3 regions of the Vreelandella lionensis genome follow, and region 3 is predicted to be linked to each of the others. Evidence: riboswitches for the same ligand, from Rfam matches in the RefSeq annotation. Region 3 holds a riboswitch; each other region holds the start of a gene.

What was found. A riboswitch is a leader RNA that binds a small molecule or an ion and turns the genes downstream of it on or off. The one in region 3 is predicted to bind thiamine pyrophosphate.
Region 1: another riboswitch for thiamine pyrophosphate. It lies ahead of ACIGG6_RS07580 (sodium:solute symporter family transporter); the one in region 3 lies ahead of tenA (thiaminase II).
Region 2: another riboswitch for thiamine pyrophosphate. It lies ahead of thiM (hydroxyethylthiazole kinase); the one in region 3 lies ahead of tenA (thiaminase II).

The regions. Positions count from the first base shown of each region.
Region 1 covers NZ_JBITWC010000009.1:101,489-105,696, reverse strand. The annotation lists gene ACIGG6_RS07585 (diguanylate cyclase domain-containing protein) at 1-716, opposite strand, end outside; gene ACIGG6_RS07580 (sodium:solute symporter family transporter) at 792-2,171, opposite strand; TPP riboswitch at 2,161-2,264, opposite strand; gene ACIGG6_RS07575 (peroxidase-related enzyme) at 2,309-2,920, opposite strand; gene ACIGG6_RS07570 (hypothetical protein) at 3,095-3,784, shown strand; gene ACIGG6_RS07565 (CoA-acylating methylmalonate-semialdehyde dehydrogenase) at 3,849-4,208, opposite strand, start outside.
Region 2 covers NZ_JBITWC010000008.1:20,772-24,979, forward strand. The annotation lists gene ACIGG6_RS06415 (cupin domain-containing protein) at 1-181, shown strand, start outside; gene ACIGG6_RS06420 (DUF6164 family protein) at 162-527, opposite strand; gene gloA (lactoylglutathione lyase) at 529-1,062, opposite strand; gene ACIGG6_RS06430 (DUF2237 family protein) at 1,269-1,643, shown strand; gene ACIGG6_RS06435 (hypothetical protein) at 1,783-2,127, shown strand; TPP riboswitch at 2,191-2,282, shown strand; gene thiM (hydroxyethylthiazole kinase) at 2,307-3,116, shown strand; gene thiE (thiamine phosphate synthase) at 3,106-3,720, shown strand; gene ACIGG6_RS06450 (dioxygenase) at 3,796-4,208, shown strand, end outside.
Region 3 covers NZ_JBITWC010000007.1:153,920-158,127, forward strand. The annotation lists gene thiC (phosphomethylpyrimidine synthase ThiC) at 1-1,510, opposite strand, end outside; gene tenA (thiaminase II) at 1,534-2,202, opposite strand; TPP riboswitch at 2,284-2,438, opposite strand; gene ACIGG6_RS06290 (hypothetical protein) at 2,785-3,741, shown strand; gene ACIGG6_RS06295 (hypothetical protein) at 3,884-4,208, shown strand, end outside.

The sequences.
Region 1 (4,208 bases), on a different contig from region 3:
GTTAGTGGGCGCGTTAAAGCTTCTTTGCGACTCCAGCCAAATATACTCTCTGCAGCACGGTTCCAGTCCAGCACCCGCTCTTGGGCGTCAATGCTCAGATAGGCATCGTAGGCAGACTCAATCACCAAATTGAGCTCGCGAGTACGCCGCTCGATTTGCTGTTCAAGGCTTTGATGAAGCTCAGTGAGCGCTTTTTGGGTGGCAATACTATTTTTTTGCTCTTTAATGAGCCGTTCGCGCAGGTGAATCTCACCGGTCACAATGTCGGCTAAATCTTGCAACGCGGCCTGCTCCTGAGCGCTCAACTGCCGCGGTTTGCTATCCATCGCACACAGCGAACCCAGCACCAATCCCTGTGAGTTTTTAAGCGGAATGCCTGCGTAAAAACGTATTCCATCAGGTCGAGTCACTAAAGGGTTGGTGGCAAAACGCTCATCTTGCAGCGCATCTTTCACCACCAACGGAGAAGCTTCCAGCACGGTGTAGGCACAAAACGCCACATCCCGCGGCGTTTCGGAGATATTGATGCCAACTTGCGACTTAAACCACTGCCGATCGGAATCAATCAGAGTGATAGTTGACTGTGGCACACCGAGTAGCACCGTTACCAAGCGCGTAATGCGATCAAAAACAGGCTCGTTCGGCGTATCCAACAGTGCTAGCTCGTTAAGCGCAGCCAAACGGGCATTTTCGTTAGGAGGTAACAGGTGGCTCATGGCGATCGCACCTACAGTAGTAGTCAGACCCCTGCCAGCATAACGCGAAACGAAATTTCCTGCTTAACGCCTTGATTAACGGGCAAGGACGCGGCGCTTGTTGGCTCCAGCAATGATCATACTCACCGCAGTTGAGAGCAGCAGCGCCCCAACAAACGGGCCAAGGGTTGGTACGCTGCCGGGGAAGGTGGCTGCTATCACGCCCGCACTAACACTGCCTTGGCTCAACCAACCCGGCAGCACAGCGCCCACTAGCCCAGCAAGCCCGCCGCCTATCGCAGCCATAGGCGTCATGCGTTGCCATAAGCCAAGCAGTACCGGTACCACGATGGCGGCACACAGCAGATCGGCAATCAGGAACAGGCGAAGCACCGAGAGCCCCTGCAGAGCAATCACAATCACCGGCACCATGATCGCGACAGTAAGCCAACGGGCCTTGGTTAAAGCATCTGGGCGGTCGCCGCTGGCCCATAGCGAGGCAATCCCGTTTTGTAACGTGTCGACGCTAGACGTGACCAGGGTAACGGCAAGTACCAGTGACGGCAGCGTGATCCATATCGGCGCATCGCTTAACAGCGCAAAAAACGGCATGGGCGGCTCACCTAAGCTGACACCGCTCATGGCGGCCATCATGCCCACGCCACCAATTACCATCACCACGAGAATCGTCATACCACCGCCTAGCCAAGCGCCACGCCCAAGGCTTTGGTCATCTTGTGCCGCCCACACCCGCTGCCAATAGCCCTGGTGGAATAAATTGGCAGCCGTCACAGCAATCACCAGCGTCAATGCCACGCTGAGCGAGCTACCGATTGGCAATGAGGGTAAAGCGGCGTCGCTGGGCATGCTCGGTAGCCGCCAAAGCGTTACGCTCGCCACCGCCAGTAGTAGGGCCAACAGCAGCCATGCCTGCCAACGGTCGGTCGCAAGGCTGGCGCGAAGGCCGCCCATCACGGTGTACACCAGCGTCGTTAGAGCAACGCCAATGATCACCACGGCAGGCGGCACATCAGAGAGCAGCGCGGTAATAGCCCCAATGGCAGTTAACTCAGCGGCTAAAAAGCAGCCCATATAAGCAACAGATACCATCGCCACAAAGCGACGAACGTTTTTGCCATAGCACGCCTCAGCAAACTCCGCGATGCTGCGCCCTTCTGGCAGCGCTTGGCGTATTTTTGGCCCATAAAGGCCCAATACAATAAACGGAAGCGCCGAGCCAAAGGCATAGCCCAGCAGCGCCACGGGGCCAACAAAGGCACCAATTTCAGGTGGAGCAAACAGAATCCAGGCACCCATTCCAGAGGCTAAAAAAGACAGCCCCAGAGTGGACGCAGTTTGCGAGTTGCGGGCGGTGACATAATCATCCAGCGAGCCGCCGCCAAAGCGTGCCCGAAGACCCAGAAATGCAAAGCAGCACAGGGCTGCGCCTAACACAGCAGACGTTAGGTATGGCATGTCGCGCTTCCTCCGCCGGTACGAACCGGATCAGGTTCCAGGGTCTGCGTTACGCGCATTCTCAGCCCGTTTTGGGCTCCCCTGGCGACAGTGAATGAAGGCGCTATCCTCAATCAAAGCAGCGCCGTAGTAAAGTCTTAAGGCGTTTCGCGAACCGATTCGTCAGGCTTTTTCGGCACGCGCCCCATGAGATAGAACTCGGAATTAGGCGGCGTGCCCGCTAGGGTCACCAAGCGATTCGACATACCAAAAAACGCCGCAATGGCGCCAATATCCCAGCAGTCATCTAAGGTAAACCCCACTTTTTCTAAACGGGTTTGCCAGTGCGGAGAAAATTCCCCTAGTTCGATAGCGCTATGCAGCGCAAAATCGAGCATTAGACGATGACGCTCGCTTAGCCCCGCGACGGTATGGTTAATGGCGATATTATCGGCCAATAACGGGTCTTTACTGTAAATGCGTACCAGCGCGCCATGGGCAACCACACAGTACAAGCAGCGATTGCGGGCACTGGTAGCCACCACAATCATCTCCTTTTCAGCTTTGGTCAGCGTATCGGAGTCGCGCTCCATCAGGGCATCGTGATAGGCAAAAAAAGCGCGAAACTCCTCAGGGCGATGCGCCAGCATCAGAAACACATTAGGCACGAACCCCGCTTTTTCCTGCACAGCCAACATCGCATCACGAATATCGCTTGGCACATCATCCAGCGTTTCGGGAAGTTTAAAACGGCTAATAGCAGCAGACATATTGACACCTTCTTGTTATGTTCATGATATAAATAGCGCGATTAAATTAACTGGTAACAAATTGCTAACTAAAGCACCTTTCATTTCGCGTTCGCGCTCACCATACTCTTATTAAGTCCATGTCATAAAAGCCGTACGTTATCAGCAAAGCGGCGTACTAACAGGGAAACCACCATGACATACTCTGAAGCTAAAGAGCACACGCCAGGGCGTTTGCATGAGCTTTTTGCCGACCCTTACCGTGCGTTCGAAAACGATACGGATGAGCGTCAGCTACATATCCGCGTTATGCTTCATACGCTGCTAGCACGCCCGATGCAGCGCGGGCAAGTCACTCTACGTGTCATTCATGGCTGGGAGAACGGAGGCTTTGAGCCATCTGACCTGCAGCACGCCGATTATGCGCTACATAGCTTAGATGACTACCACACTGCCGTGGAGCGCTTTACCACCGCCGCCCGGCAAAATGCGCCGCTGCCTGCCGATAACACGGCCATTTTAGCTGCCCCTCTTGCCGATGCCATCGCAGATGCCGAGGCAGAAGGCCAAACGCTGACAGACGATATTGTCGAGACGCCTGCACGTTGGCCTGCGTTTGATGGTGGGTTAGCCCTCTATACGCTATTTAAGATGTATCACCGCCTGGTTTACGGCGAAGATGACAGTTATCGTTGCTCTCAGTGCGATACCCCACATGGCCCCCGTGAAATCCATGAATTCCACATGGAAGAGGGTGAGTTTGCACTGCTGGCACCCATAAGCGAGCAGCACGACGCCCCTTACCTGCTAGTGCTCCATGAAAGCCAGCTTGCCCCCATTGAGCAACTGCTCAACGACAGCCTGCCACTATTTGATCGTTTTTAACGCGCTTGCGCCTCCTCCGCTAGCTTGGAAGAGGCGCATCGCCCAACGTATAACAATGAATCTTTTACAACGAAATGGTGCTGTTAATCCCACTAGAGACGTTTTCAGGCTCGAACCAACGGGCCGTGACGGTCTTAGTTTGCGTCCAGAAAGCAATCGCCTGTTTGCCGTTGGGGCCTAAGTCACCCAGCTTGGATGCCCGAGATCCGGTAAAGCTGAAGTAAGCAACGGGGACAGGAATCGGCACATTGATACCAATTTGGCCAACGTCGATATCCGTTTCAAACCGGCGAGCCACCCAGCCAGAGTTGGTAAAAATCGACGTGCCGTTGCCATTGGGGTTGGCATTAATAAAGTTGATGGCGTCATCCAGCGTTTCTACGCTAACCACACACAGCACAGGGCCGAAAATCTCTTCCCGATA
Region 2 (4,208 bases), on a different contig from region 3:
GCTATTGGTGCTGGAAGGCTCGCTGTGCGACGCGAGCAGCGAATACCCGAAAGGCAGTTGGTGCCGCTATCCACCGGGTGCGGCCCCGCAGCTTCGTGCAGGCCAACACGGTGTGATGATGTACGTTAAGCGCGGGCACCTATCTGACGCCCTTTCCCAGGCTAGCGCGCCAGGCCAATAAATGGCAGCAGAGTGAGCAGCGCAATCAGAACCACCGCCACCATGACCAGCGTTACCTGAAACGGGTGCTCCGCTAAGCGACGCCAGAGTGTTGGCGCTTCATTGCGGGCCAGCGCTTCTTCATGGGCTTGGCGTGCGTTAGCTTGGCGTTCGGCCTGATACTCGGCCAATGCGGCCTCTGCGTCGTCACGCTGGGCAGGGTTGCGCAGCCAAATGGCATCGACCCCCAGGCGGAAAAAGCCCGCCTGGGTTTCGTACACATCAAAGCCATGCTCATCCAGCAGTTGGCGGACTTCCATGGCCTCTTCATCGGTTACATGGCGCAACCGAAACAGCAAATGGGCCATCTTAGTCGCCCATGGCTGCCATGCGGTCGGCTTGAATCACTTCAATCCAGTAGCCATCCGGGTCTTTCACGAAGATAACGTCTTTCATCTTGCCCTGGTCGGCACGCTTCACGAAGGTTACGTCGTGCTCATCAAACCACGCCTGGGCGGCTTCTAAATCCGGCACGTTGAAGCAGATATGGCCAAAGCCCTGGGGCTCGGCGTTGCCATCGTGGTAGACAAAATCCTGCTGGGTTTCGGTGCCCCAGTTGTGGGTCAGCTCTAACAGGCCTTTCTGGCTAAAGGTCCAGGCGGTGCGGGCTTGGGTATTTTCCGGCACGCTGTCGCTGGCTTCCACGTTGGCGAGGAAGTAGAGCGAAAACTGCATCTCTTCAAAGTCCAGCCGGCGCAGCACCTGCATACCAAACACTTTGGAGTAGAACGCTAGAGCGCGTTCCGGGTCTTTGACCCGCAGCATGGTGTGGTTTAAACGAAAGCCCTGAGTTTGCGGGGCAACGGGGGCAACGCCTGGGTGCTGTTCACCTTGAAACGACATACAACTCTCCTATCGCGGGTTGGGGCATCATTAAAAGTATGCTGATATAACGCAAATTCTTTGACGAACATATTACCTTGTACAAGGCTTAGGCTGCTAACAGCGTCAAGCTGTCTACCGCTATTTGCGTATTGATCATTTTGCTTACTTCCCCCTGTTATGAGGGCGCAGGTTGTATATTTCCAGCCCTCACCCAAGGAGCCTTTATGTCCCGCGATCGAAACGTACTAGGTGAGCCGTTAACACCCTGCTGCCACTCTCCTAAAACCGGCTTCTACCGCGATGGGTTTTGCCGCGTTGGCCCTGACGATGTGGGAGTGCATTCGGTATGCGCGCTGGTTACTGAGGAGTTTTTAGCCTTTTCTAAAGCACAGGGAAACGATTTGGTTACCCCTCGCCCGGAGTATGGCTTTCCTGGCCTGACCCCAGGCGACCGCTGGTGCTTATGCGCCCACCGCTGGGCCGAAGCTGCCGAGGTAGGGCTGGCACCGCCGGTGATTCTTTCCGGCACGAACGAGCGCACCCTGGAGATTATTCCACTGATTAAGCTACAGCAGCATGCGTTGGATGCGGTGCATTAATCTGTACCGCTACCTATTGCGATTTCATTGGTGAAAATTAGCCACTGGAATTTCTATGCAACCTCTCTACACTTCTATTTCAATAACTCTACAATTTAGTTAGCGATGCCCCAATGACGGCGTCCGATGGGAGTGTGCCATGACCGCAATCGATATGACGCTTGGCGACCGCCTAACGTTGAAGCAGTTAGCCCACGCGATTCAAAACGGCTTTTCGCCGATTGTTGAAGTGGAGTCCATGGACGGTATCTATAAGGTTCGCTTCCATCACGCTAATGGGGTGTCGGATCTTAGCGATGCCCACGGCCGCGTTCGTACTTTTCTTGGCACAGGGGAGATTCGCGATACCCTGGGGCAGTTGGGGCTTACCCATGGCGTGCTCACCTGCGCTGACCAGTGCGGCGATGAGATGATTGGTGTCTCTGGCCGTGCAATTACCCCAGATGAAATGCTGACCTACGGCACCCGCATCGCCTTCCGCTAATCGTTACCGAAAAGTAGCGGCTGCGCTGGGGCTTTACAGCCTCGCTCAAGGCTAGGATAGTACCCCCAACGACAGGGGCGCCGCTTGGCGGCTGAGAAGCACCCTTTGAACCTGAACCGGATAACGCCGGCGTAGGGAGTCGTGGTGCTTTTCACCACCTCCTCCGCCGGGAGGATGCTATGACCCACCCCCCGCTTGGCGAGATGCTCGTCACTCTGCGCGATACCACGCCGCTTGTTCACTGCATGACTAACTATGTCGCGATGAACAGCACGGCTAACCTGCTGCTGGCTACGGGCGCCTCGCCTGCCATGCTGCATGCCCCTGAAGAGGTGGCTGAATTCACCGCAATAGCGGGCGCACTCTCCATTAACATTGGCACGCTCTCTACCCCTTGGGCAGAGTCGATGCAGCTTGCCGCTCGCACGGCTAAAGAAACAGGCACCCCGTGGGTGTTAGACCCAGTAGCGGTCGGGGCCACCGCCTTTCGTCAGCAGGTCTGCACCGCGCTGCTTGCCCACCGGCCTAACGTCATTCGCGCCAACGCATCGGAAGTCATGGCGCTCACTGGCTTAGCCAGCCAAGGTCGCGGCGTCGATGCCACCACCACAACGGAGGATGCCGCCCAAGCGGCGATCAAGCTGGCACAGCAGCAGTGCTGCATTGTTGCCATGACCGGCGAAACCGATTTTATTACCAATGGCACCCACCACTACCGTTTAACGGGCGGCCACGCGCTAATGCCGCGTGTAACCACCCTGGGCTGCGGGTTAAGCGCTTTGGTAGCGGGTTTTTTGGCCGCCAACCAGGCCAATCCACTTTCGGCAACGCTGGCTGCGCTGGCGTGCTTCAGCATTGCCGGAAGCCGTGCGGGGCAGCAGGCCAGTGGGCCGGGCAGTTTTCAGGTCGCGCTACTGGATGCGCTGTATGCCCTTACCCCTGACGATCTCTCTTCTCTTAGCCAGCTGGAGACGCTCCATGCCGTTTGATCTTTCGCTCTATTTAGTCACCGATGCTGCGTTATGCGCCGAAACGGGGCTTGAAGCGACCGTGGAAGCCGCCGTGAAGGGGGGCGTGACCATGGTGCAGCTGCGCGATAAGCATGCCAGCGATGAGGCCATGATTGCCCAGGCAACACGGCTGAAAGCACTGCTGGAAGGTAGCGGTGTGCCCTTGATTATTAATGACCGCTTAAACGTCGCCATCGCCAGCCGCGCCGATGGCCTGCACGTTGGCCAGAGCGACACCGCCGTTCAAGAGGCGCGCCAGGCACTGGGGCACCAGGCCATTATTGGGCTGTCGATCAATACGTTGGAACAGCTGCAAAGCGCCCCCGTGGCGCTGCTGGATTACGTGGGGCTGGGGCCGGTGTTTACTACCATGAGCAAGCAGGATCACGCTCAGCCAATTGGCTTTGACGGTTTGGCCGAGCTTGCCAGCGCCAGCCCTCTGCCCAGCGTGGCGATTGGCGGCTTAAAAGCCGAACACGCTGCTCAAGTCAGTGCGGCGGGCGCGAACGGCATCGCGGTGATTTCAGCAATTTGCGGCCAGTCCGACCCACACCAAGCGGCTCTCGCGTTTCGCGCCGGATGAGTCCGTTTATCCACCTCACCGCCTTTGCCAACGTAGTGGCTGAGTTTGGCAGGCCATCTCCGTGGAGCTTTCCCCATGCTACCTAGCCTATTTATTTCCCATGGCTCGCCCATGCTTGCCCTAACGCCCACCCCCGCCCATCACTTTTTACGGGAGTTGGGCCAAACCCTACGCCCTAAGGCCGTGGTGGTCGTTTCCGCGCACTGGGAGACCCCACACTTGCAGGTCAGCAGCAGCGTAAAGCCTGTCACCATCCACGATTTTGGCGGCTTTCCTGATGCGCTGTTTGCGGTTCAATACCCTGCTCCTGGTAACCCTGAGCTGGCCCAACGGCTGGCCAAGCAGCTTGGCGCCACGCCCATGGAGCGCGGGCTGGACCACGGTGCCTGGGTGCCACTCTCACTGATGTACCCTGACGCTGACGTGCCGGTAGTGTCGCTTTCGCTTCCCAGCCGTTGGAGTAATACCGAGTTGATAGCCCTGGGCGA
Region 3 (4,208 bases):
GCAGGCCCAGGTGCTCTTTCGGCGTCACGTAGCAGAGCATGGCGCAGCCAAACCAGCCAATCATCGCCGCCCCAATGCCGGAGGTAATGTGGTCGTAGCCGGGGGCGATATCCGTCACCAGCGGCCCAAGGGTATAGAAGGGCGCTTCGTCGCAGTACTCCAACTGCTTATCCATGTTCTCTTTCACAAGGTGCATAGGCACGTGGCCGGGGCCTTCGATCATTACCTGCACATCGTGTTTCCACGCAATGTGAGTCAGCTCGCCTAGGGTTTTCAGCTCCGCCATTTGCGCTTCATCGTTGGCATCGACAATGGAGCCGGGGCGCAGGCCGTCGCCCAGCGAGAACGCCACATCGTACTGCTTGCAGATCTCGCAGATCTCCTCGAAGTGGGTGTACAGGAAGCTCTCCTGATGATGATACAAGCACCACTTCGCCATGATGGAGCCGCCACGGCTGACAATGCCGGTGACGCGGTTGGCGGTGAGCGGCACATAGCGCAGCAGCACCCCCGCGTGAATGGTGAAGTAATCCACCCCCTGTTCCGCCTGCTCGATCAGCGTATCGCGGAAGATCTCCCAGGTGAGGTTTTCGGCAATGCCGTTGACCTTCTCCAGCGCCTGATAGATGGGCACCGTACCAATCGGCACCGGCGAGTTGCGGATGATCCACTCGCGGGTTTCATGGATGTTCTGGCCGGTGGAGAGGTCCATGATGGTATCCGCGCCCCAGCGGATGCCCCAGGTCATCTTGTCCACTTCCTCCTCAATGGAAGACGTGACCGCCGAGTTGCCCAGGTTGCCGTTGATCTTCACCAGGAAGTTACGGCCAATGATCATCGGCTCGCTTTCCGGGTGGTTGATGTTGTTGGGAATGATCGCCCGGCCACGGGCCACCTCATCGCGCACGAACTCCGGCGTGATCTCCTTGGGCAGGCTGGCGCCGAAGCTCTGGCCTGCATGCTGATGGCCCAGAATGCGCTCCACTTCCGCCGTGCCTAACGCTTGGCGGCGCTGGTTTTCCCGCAGGGCGATAAACTCCATTTCCGGTGTGATGATGCCATGGCGGGCGTAGTGCAGCTGGGTCACATTTTTACCCGCTTTTGCCCGGCGCGGGGTGCGGGTTAAATCAAAGCGCAGCTGAGCCAGCGTGGGGTCGTTGGCGCGGCGCTGGCCGTACTGGCTGGTAGGTCCGTCCAGAAATTCAGTGTCGTTGCGCTCTTCGATCCAGGCGCGGCGCAGTTCCGGCAGGCCTTGGCGCAAATCGATGTTGGCGCTGGGGTCAGTGTAGGGGCCGGAGGTGTCGTACACCAGCAGCGGCGGGTTCTGCTCATCCACGCCGCTGGTTTTGGTGGGCGAGAGGGTGATTTCCCGAAACGGCACGCGAATATCCGGTCGCGAGCCTTCCACGTACACCTTGCGCGAGCCGGGCAGCGGGGCCACGGCGGCGGCATCTACCTGGGCGGTTTCGGCTAAAAAGTGCGCGGTTTTGCTTTTGACGGTCTTAGTCATGACGGTTTCCTTGTTGTTGGTCATTATTCAGAAAGGTCGAGGCCCATCTGCCAGAAATCGATTTCCAGGCGGGTGGCATCGCGGAAAATCTTGCTGAGTTCAGCAAAGCGGGCAGGCGTAACATCAGCCAAGCGGGCATCGAGCCACGCAAGCTCCGCCTGCATGGCGGCCTGGAACTCCTCGCCTTCGTACATGGCGATCCAGGCGTCAAACGGGTTTTGCTCGCCGCGAAGGATAGAAGGTTGCGCGTTCAGCCAGTTGGCGATTTCGCCGTAGCCCACGAGGCACGGGGCCAGCGCTACGTGTAAATCGAGTAGGTCGCCGCGGTTGCCGGTATCCAACACGTAGCGGGTGTAGGCCAGCGTAGCGCGGGCTTCGGGGAGTTCGGCAAGCTCCTGCTCACTGATGCCCCACTCCTGGCAAAAGCCCACGTGCAGGCCCAGCTCCACATCCACAATGGCTTTCAGGCCTTCATGGGCTTGGCGCAGATCCGCCAGGGTGGGGCTTTTGTAGGCGGCCAGCGCGTAGGCGCGGGCGAAGTGGATCAAGAACAGGTAATCCTGCTTCAGGTAGTGGCGAAACGACGCCTCAGGCAGCGTGGCGTTGCCCAGCTGGCGCACGAAATCGTGCTCGATATACGCGCGCCAATCGTTCTGGCAAGCGGTGGTGAGATCGGTAAAGCGGTAGCCCATTGTGTGCCTCCGGTGGTAATGATCCGGAGGGCAGGCGAAAAAGATCGAGGGAATGGCACGGAAGGGTGGCGTAAAGGTGCGCCGCGGCCATCGCTTGATCCCTACGCCGGTACCCGCGCCGCCATTCATAAAGCAGCGCATTAGCCGGATCAGGTTCAGCGGGACCAGCGCTCGGTAGCCAAAAGTCTACCCTGCGCCATCTCAGCCGGATATCACCGGCACCCCGTCAAGCTGTTCGTGGGTGGAGTGTAGGAGGCGGGTGGGGGAGATGCAAGAGTAGGTTATTTAATTGGGCGTAAAGGGATAGCCTGCCGTGCAACCAATCAATAAATGACAAGAAAAGACGATGTAGTTGAGTGCTTACCCCCATGGTTGCCTTGACGCGTTCCATCAGTTTCATGGGAGGATGCCTCAATAACTTTGTTTATAAATACAGTTTGTTGGGGCGAGCAAAGCGCCCAAGCCTGCGGATTTTGGCTACATCGCCAAAATTCTCTTTGCACGCTGTAGAATCAATGAGGTAGATTCAATTTGATGGCTATGAAACCTCAGTCATTGTGATGTCGCGTTCATTGAGGTTTCATGGCAGGGCGTATAATCACTGTTAGGCATTCAGTCGTCGAGGTCAACTTGAAGTTATTACAATGGACTTTGTTCATAGACATGCTTGGTTACAGGGAGGTCAACGGCTCCATAAGCACTGACAGGGATGCTGAGGCCTTCATAGAGTTTATGGAAACGAACAAGCATATTCTGGGTTTTTCGAATCGTGACGAAGTTAAAGAACGATATGAGAAAGATAATTTCAATTTTTACGAATACTATGACGTAGACAGTTGTTTCGTTTCCGATTCGATCATAATTACGTACAAGCCTAAGGAAGTAGAGAAACTTACGAACGAAGAGTTGAAGTTTATGCATTCGGCAAATGCATTGTTCATTATCTGCATGAGACTTAAGACGATAATCTTCAATTGCTTTACTGAGAAAGGCATCTTTCTGAGAGGTGGAATTTCTTCAAAGTACTCTTACATCAAAGATAGCTTTGCTGTAGGCGAAGGTGTAATTGAGGCATACTTGGCAGAAAGCTCCATTGCGAAGAGTCCGAGAATTGTGTTGCATCCGAATATTGAAGAGAACAAAAAACTAATCGAGAAAATTAATTTTTTGTCAGATGCAATGTACGGGGGGAGATCGTTGATTCAAAGGGATTCCCAAGATGGCATTCTATTTTTGGACTACATAGGTTTTGCATTGTCTTCATCAGACCTGAAAAGCCAGTCTGTGGCCCGTGCCGCAGCTTTGGACCCTCTCAGATTTGCGGCGCAAAGAGTAGTTACGGACAATTATGTTCGGCGTCATTGCGAAGCTCTTAGAAGTAAACTACAAGAATTGAATAGTGCGCTGGAGAAACTTGGCGCAGGCGGCGAGGAGCATGAAAAGCTTTTAAGGGTTCTGAGTAAATTTATTTGGCTAAAGGAGTACCACAATCGAAGCATCGCCGGAGTTAAAGAACTGGAGCGCTACCACGTTGCGTAGCCACATGCCTAACAAATTCTTGCAGCCGGACCAAATCATACTGTCATGCCTTTTGCAAAAAACGCAAAAGCCACGCCAGCACGCTTTGGCCGCTGAAGAAAGGCGTTAGCTTGATCACATTGCCGGCGATTTAGGTATCACTATGAAGAAAAAGGAAAATGGTTTTTGGCTCCCCATCGGGCTTCTTGGAGTCCTGCTTTTACCTTTGATCTTCATTGGTGGAGTTGTTCTAGGGCTGAGCTTCCAAACTAAGCTTGAATTGACCGCTGACTCGATATCATCCTGGGTCGCTGCGCTTGCAACGGTGGCCATTGCTGTCCTTACGTTCATTCTTGCGATGGAAACGTGGCGTTTGAGAGCAGCCCAGATAGAGCAGATTGAAGAGTTGAGGCGTGAGGCTCTGCGCCCAAATGTTGAATTCTATCTTCATCCGGCTCCAGCATCATTCCAGTTTATTAACGTACACA